2 regions of the Streptomyces sp. NPDC050388 genome follow, and region 1 is predicted to be linked to the other one. Evidence: riboswitches for the same ligand, from Rfam matches in the RefSeq annotation. Region 1 holds a riboswitch; the other holds the start of a gene.
The links. Region 1 has a riboswitch for S-adenosylmethionine ahead of thrC (threonine synthase). Riboswitches for the same ligand answer to the same signal wherever they lie in the genome.
Positions count from the first base shown of each region.

Region 2: linked by a shared signal. The riboswitch ahead of AB0I73_RS27300 (aminotransferase class V-fold PLP-dependent enzyme) and the one ahead of thrC (threonine synthase) in region 1 are both predicted to bind S-adenosylmethionine.

Region 1 is NZ_JBFAKH010000007.1:52,580-55,782, forward strand. It holds gene AB0I73_RS05765 (trehalose-6-phosphate synthase) at 1-613, opposite strand, end outside; gene AB0I73_RS05770 (glucosyl-3-phosphoglycerate synthase) at 729-1,703, opposite strand; SAM riboswitch class I at 1,903-2,097, shown strand; gene thrC (threonine synthase) at 2,116-3,203, shown strand, end outside.
Region 2 is NZ_JBFAKH010000055.1:7,022-10,224, forward strand. It holds gene trpD (anthranilate phosphoribosyltransferase) at 1-1,060, shown strand, start outside; SAM riboswitch class IV at 1,193-1,309, shown strand; gene AB0I73_RS27300 (aminotransferase class V-fold PLP-dependent enzyme) at 1,513-2,991, shown strand; partial or broken gene AB0I73_RS27305 (glycerate kinase) at 2,946-3,110, opposite strand; gene AB0I73_RS27310 (hypothetical protein) at 3,062-3,203, opposite strand, start outside.

The sequences.
Region 1 (3,203 bases):
GGAAGCCGAGCCGGTCCGCGCCCAGCATCCCGCGCAGCACCTGCCCGGCGATGTCGTCGGGCAGCATCCCGAAGTACTCCGGCGGCGCCCACGGCGTGTGCGAGAAGTGGCCGATGTGCAGGTCGGGGCGGAGCTCCCGGAGCAGTCCCGGGACCAGCGTCAGGTGGTAGTCCTGCACCACCACCGCGGCCCCCTGCGCCGCCTCCTCGGCCAGCGCCTCGGCGAAGGCCCGGTTGTAGGCCTCGTAGGAGGCCCACTGCCGCCGGAACTCCGCGTCGAAGACGGGCTCCACCGGCGTCTGGTACAGCATGTGGTGCACGAACCACAGCACCGAGTTGGCGATGCCGTTGTACGCGTCGGCGTGCACGTCCGCCGGGATGTCCAGCATCCGTACGCCGTCCTCGCCGACCCCGCGCCGCACGGCCTCGCGGTCGCCGTCGGACAGCGCCGAGCACACCCACAGCGACCCCGCGTCCGGCCCGATCGCCGACAGCCCGGACACCAGCCCGCCGCCACCGCGACTGGCCCGCAGCGAACCGTCCTCCTCCACCGTGTACGAAACGGGGCCGCGGTTCGACGCGACCAGCACCCGAGCACCCTGCATGGAAGCCATACGCCTGAACCTAGCCCGCCTCCGAAACGCTCAAACGTAACGGATCAGCCGTATACGGCTCGGTTGTCACCCGTTCCGGCGTCCGGGCGTTCCGGCCGGGGCGTGCCCGTCGTGCTCAGGCCACCCGGCGGGACCGGTACTCGGCCATCTCCGCCATCGGGGGGCGTTCCTCCGTGTCCACCGAGTAGGTGCGGGGCTCGAAGGTGCCCCCGATCCGTTCGAACTGGGTGAGCGCGGGGCGGATCAGGTGGCCGCGGGCCAGGCGCAGCTGGGCGGTGCGGTAGATCGCGGCGGCCATACGGCCGAGGGCCTGGCCGTCCTGGTGGCGGTGGAGGCGGACGCCGACGTCGACCTGGGCGAGGGCGTCCAGCCCCACCAGGTGCAGGGCGTCGACCAGCATGCCCAGCTCCACGCCGTAGCCGACGGGGAAGGGCAGCTGTTCCAGGAGCGAGCGCCGGGCCGCGTACTCGCCGCCGAGCGGCTGGACGAAGCCGGCCAGCTGCGGCCAGTGCATGTTGAGCAGCGGGCGCGCCATCAGCTCCGTGACCCTGCCGCCCTGACCGGCCGTGGCGGCGGTGTCGGGGGCGCTCCCGTCGGACAGCGTGAAGGGGCGGTCGTACATCGCCTTCACCAGGTGGACGTCCGGCTCGGTGAGCAGCGGGCCGACGATGCCGGAGACGAAGTCGGCGGAGAACCCCCTGAGGTCCGCGTCGACGAAGCAGACGATGTCCCCCCGGGTGACGAGCAGGGAGCGCCACAGCACCTCGCCCTTGCCGGGCACGGCGGGGAGGCGGGGCAGGATCGTGTCCCGGTGCACCACCGTCGCGCCCGCCGCCGCGGCCACCTCGGACGTGCGGTCGGTCGAGCCGGAGTCCACGACCACGATCTCGTCGACCAGCGGGGTCCGGAGCATCAGCTCGTGCCGGACGACCCTGACGATGTCACCGACCGTCGCCTCCTCGTTGAGCGCGGGCAGTACCACGCTCACCGTCCGGCCCGTGGCGCGCTTCGCGGCCAGGACGCGGTGCAGCGGGCGGTCGGCCACGGACCAGGAGCGGTCGGCCAGCCAGCGCTCGACTTCTTCCAGCACGGTCTGCGGCTCCTCACCTCTGTGATCCATACACCTGGCACCTGTTGATCCATCTCGCGGTTCGGACGCGCCCTCTCCGTCGTCCTGGCCGTCGGTTACAGTCTTGAACAACGCGGACGCCCCTTGCACACCGGGGGTCACGACCCTCCTCGCGTCCGCGGCGCACGATCGCACCACCGCATGACACACAATCGAATACAGCTCATCCAGAGGGGCAGAGGGACACGGCCCGATGAAGCCCCGGCAACCCTCCAGCCGGTTCTCGTGGATCACCGTCGATCGACGATCACAGCGGAACACCGAACGCTGATCGCCGATCGTCCACGCGAGGCTCCCGGCTAGGGAAGGTGCCAAATCCGTCTCACGGCGAAACACGTCGTGAGGAAGATGAGGAGAAAGGGCCTCGCCTCACATGGCTGTGCAGACTGTCGCAAGCACCACCGTATCCGCCGCCGGATCCGCCGAGCCCTCCGTCGATCTCGGTCCCGCCACCGCGCTGTCCTGCCGCGAGTGCGGCCACCGCGTCCCCCTCGGCCCCGTCTTCGCGTGCGAGGAGTGTTTCGGCCCGCTGGAGATCGCCTACGACTTCTCGGCCTACGACACCGAGGAACTCCGCCGGCGCATCGAGGCGGGCCCCGCGAACATCTGGCGCTACGCGCCCCTGCTGCCCGTCCCCGCCGACGTGGCGACCAGGCCGAACATCAACCCCGGCTGGACCCAGCTCGTCCAGGCCGACAACCTGGCCCGCGAACTCGGCGTCACCGGCGGCCTGTTCGTGAAGGACGACTCCGGCAACCCGACCCACTCCTTCAAGGACCGGGTCGTGGCCCAGGCCCTGGAGGCCGCCCGCGCCTTCGGCTTCACCACCCTGTCCTGCTCCTCCACGGGCAACCTCGCCGGTGCCGTCGGCGCCGCCGCCGCCCGCGCCGGCCTGCGCTCCTGCGTGTTCATCCCGCACGACCTGGAGCAGGGCAAGGTCGTCATGGCCGCCGTCTACGGCGGTGAACTCGTCGGCATCGAGGGCAACTACGACGACGTGAACCGCTTCTGCTCCGAGCTGATCGGCGACCCGGCCGGCGAGGGCTGGGGCTTCGTCAACGTCAACCTGCGGCCGTACTACGCCGAGGGCTCCAAGACCCTCGCGTACGAGATCTGCGAGCAGCTCGGCTGGCGGCTGCCCGACCAGATCGTCGTCCCCATAGCCTCCGGCTCACAGCTCACGAAGATCGACAAGGGGCTGCAGGAGCTGATCCGGCTCGGCCTCGTCGAGGACAAGCCGTACAGGATCTTCGGCGCGCAGGCCGAGGGCTGCTCGCCGGTGTCGACCGCGTACAAGGCGGGCCACGACGTCGTCCGGCCGCAGAAGCCGAAGACCATCGCCAAGTCGCTCGCCATCGGCAACCCGGCCGACGGCCCGTACGTCCTGGACATCGCGCGCCGCACCGGCGGCGCGGTGGAGGACGTGACGGACGAGCAGGTCGTGGAGGCCATCCGGCTGCT
Region 2 (3,203 bases), on a different contig from region 1:
CGCTGTGACCCCCGCAGGAGGCAATACCGCGGCGGACCGCTCCTGGCCCGTCCTGCTGAACGGACTGCTGGACGGACACGACCTGTCCGCCGACGACACGGCCTGGGCGATGGACCTGATCATGCGCGGTGAGGCCACCGACGCGCAGATCGCCGGGTTCGCCGTGTCCCTGCGGGCCAAGGGAGAGACGGTCGACGAGATCGTCGGCTGCGTCCGGGCGATGTACGACCACGCCATCGCGATCGAGGTGCCGGGGGAGACCGTCGACATCGTCGGCACCGGTGGCGACGGCGCCAAGACGGTGAACATCTCCACGATGTCCTCGATCGTCGTCGCGGGCACCGGGGCGAAGGTCGTCAAGCACGGGAGCCGGGCCGCCTCCTCCGCGTCCGGTGCCTCCGACGTCCTGGAGAAGCTCGGCGTCAACCTGGAGCTGACCCCGCGGCGGGTCGCCGAGGTCGCCGAGCAGGCCGGGATCACCTTCTGCTTCGCGGTGAAGTTCCATCCGGCGCTGCGCCATGTGGCCGCCGCGCGAGGACAGCTGGGCATCCGTACGGTGTTCAACTTCCTGGGCCCGCTGGCCAACCCGGCCCGGGTCCGGGCCCAGGCCGTCGGGGTCGCCGACCCGAGGATGGCGCCGATCATGGCCGGTGTGTTCGCCGACCGCGGTCACTCCTCGCTGGTGTTCCGCGGTGACGACGGCCTCGACGAGCTGACGACCACCGGCACCTCGCGGGTGTGGGTGGTCCGGGACGGCAAGGTGACCGAGGAGCACTTCGACCCGCGGGACGTCGGCATCGAGCCCGTGCCGCTGGAGGCGCTGCGCGGTGCCGACGCCTCGTACAACGCCGAGGTCGCCCGGCGGCTGCTGGACGGCGAGCGGGGCCCGGTGCGGGACGCGGTGCTGCTGAACTCGGCGGCGGCGCTGGTGGCGCTGAAGCCGGGCGCCGGAACCCTGGCGGAGCAGATCCGGGCGGGGATGGCCGAGGCCGCCGAGTCCATCGACTCGGGAGCCGCCAAGCGGGTCCTGGAGCACTGGGTGGCGGTCAGCAACGCGTGAACCGCCGCGGCGGCCGGCCCCCGTTCGGCCGCCGCCCGGCCGCATCCGACGCGACAGGGGCGCGGTCCGGAACCGTCCAGGATCCGGACCGCGCCTTGCGCGTCGCGGACCGTGTGGCAGGATCTGGGACCAGGTCATGAGCGACAGCCATCAGGCCCCGGCCGGCTGTCCGGCAACCCTCCGTCCGTGGCGGGGTGCCCCGGGTGAGGACCAGGCCGCGAGCAGCAGGGCTCGCGGCAAGCGCGGACCCCTCGCACTCGATCGAGTGGAGACACCAGGGGTCCTGGTCGTTCGAGGGAGCCTCCCGGTGAACCAGCGAATGCGCTAGGGCGTTTCTGACGGCCCCGAAGAGGCCGCAGAGCCCCGCCTCCGCACCCCTCCTTTCGCCTCTCCCACGCTCGAGCCGTGTGCGCTCGCGTGGTGATTCCGCCTGCCCCCACGGGAGTCCACCCATGTCCGTCTCCGCCGTCTCCGCCCCCGCCACTGTCCCCGCGGTCTCCGCTGTCACCCCCGCCCCCGCCGTCGCCGGCGACCGGTTCGGCGGTGCGCTGCTGCCGGTCCTGGGGCGCGACGTCGCCGTCCCGCTCGTCACCGGCGGCGAGATCGGCCACGCCGCGCTCGACTACGCCGCCAGCGCCCCCGCACTCCAGCGTGTGTGGGACGACGTGGCCGCGTACGCGCCGTACTACGGCAGCGTCCACCGGGGCGCGGGACATCTCTCCCGACTCTCCACCGACCTTTTCGAGAGCGCCCGCCGGACCGTCGCCGAGTTCCTCGACTGCCGCATCGAGGACAGCCCGGGCGAAGCCCGGTCCGGCAAGGGCGGTGGTGGGCGACGGGAGGGCGACCAGGTGGTCTTCACCCGGTCCACCACCGACTCGCTCAATCTGCTCGCCGCCGCCCTCCCGGACGACTGCCGGGTCTTCGTCTTCGAGACCGAGCACCACGCCTCGCTGCTGCCCTGGCGCGGCGGTTCCCGCGTCACCCTCCTCGACGCCCCGGACAGTCCGGAGCAGGCGGTGCGGTCCCTGGAGCACGCCCTCGCCGACCGTGAGCCCCACGGCCCGGCCCTGGTCTGCGTCACCGGTGCCTCCAACGTCACCGGCGAGCTGTGGCCCGTACGGGAGCTGGCCGCCGCCGCCCACGCGCACGGCGCCCGGATCGTCCTGGACGCCGCCCAGCTCGCCCCGCACCGCGCGGTGAGCGTGCGTGACCTGGACGTCGACTGGGTGGCCTTCTCCGGGCACAAGCTGTACGCGCCGTTCGGCTCCGGTGTCCTGGCCGGCCGCGCCGACTGGCTGCGCCAGGCCGAGCCCTACCTCGCGGGCGGCGGCGCCAGCCGCACCGTCACCCGGCGCGAGGACGGTGCGCTGGACGTCCGGTGGCACGACGGCGCGGCCCGGCACGAGGCGGGCTCGCCCAACGTCATCGGAGCCCACGCCATCGCCTCGGCCTGCGAGGCGCTCCGTGAGGCCGGGTTCGACGCGCTGGCCGCCCGCGAGGAGCGGCTGATCCGCACGGTGCGGGCCGGGCTCGCGGACGTGCCCGAGGTGCGGTTCCTGTCCCTGTTCGGGGACGACGCGCCGCGCGTCGGAGTGCTCTCCTTCGTCGTCGACGGCTGGAACAGCTCCCACTTCGCCGCGGCCCTGTCCGCCGAGTACGGCATCGGCGTACGGGACGGGCTGTTCTGCGCCCACCCGCTGCTGCGCGCCCTGCTCGGCGGTGACCCGCGGACCCCGGGCGAGTGCGGTGCGCCCGAGGCGGCGTCCGGCGAGAGGCCCCTCGACGCGATCCGCGTCAGCTTCGGCGCGGGGACACCGGACGAACACGTGGAGCGCTTCGTCCGCGCCGTCAGGGAGCTCGTGCGGGACGGCGCCCGGTGGAGCTACCGCACGGTCGCCGGCCGTTGCGTACCGGACACGTCCGCCTGAGCCGGGCCGCCCGGGACGGCGGGCCGGAGCCCGGCGGAGGCGGGACCGGGCAGACGGGTGCCCAGGACGATCATGCGCAGGGCGCGTTCCGTGGCGTCGGTGAGGAGTTCGGCGCCGCGACCGGGCTCACCCCGACGCCCACGGAGGCCGCGACCACCAGCGGCACCAGGGCCGAGGAACGGGCGGAACGGGACTGCAGGACCGGATGGGCC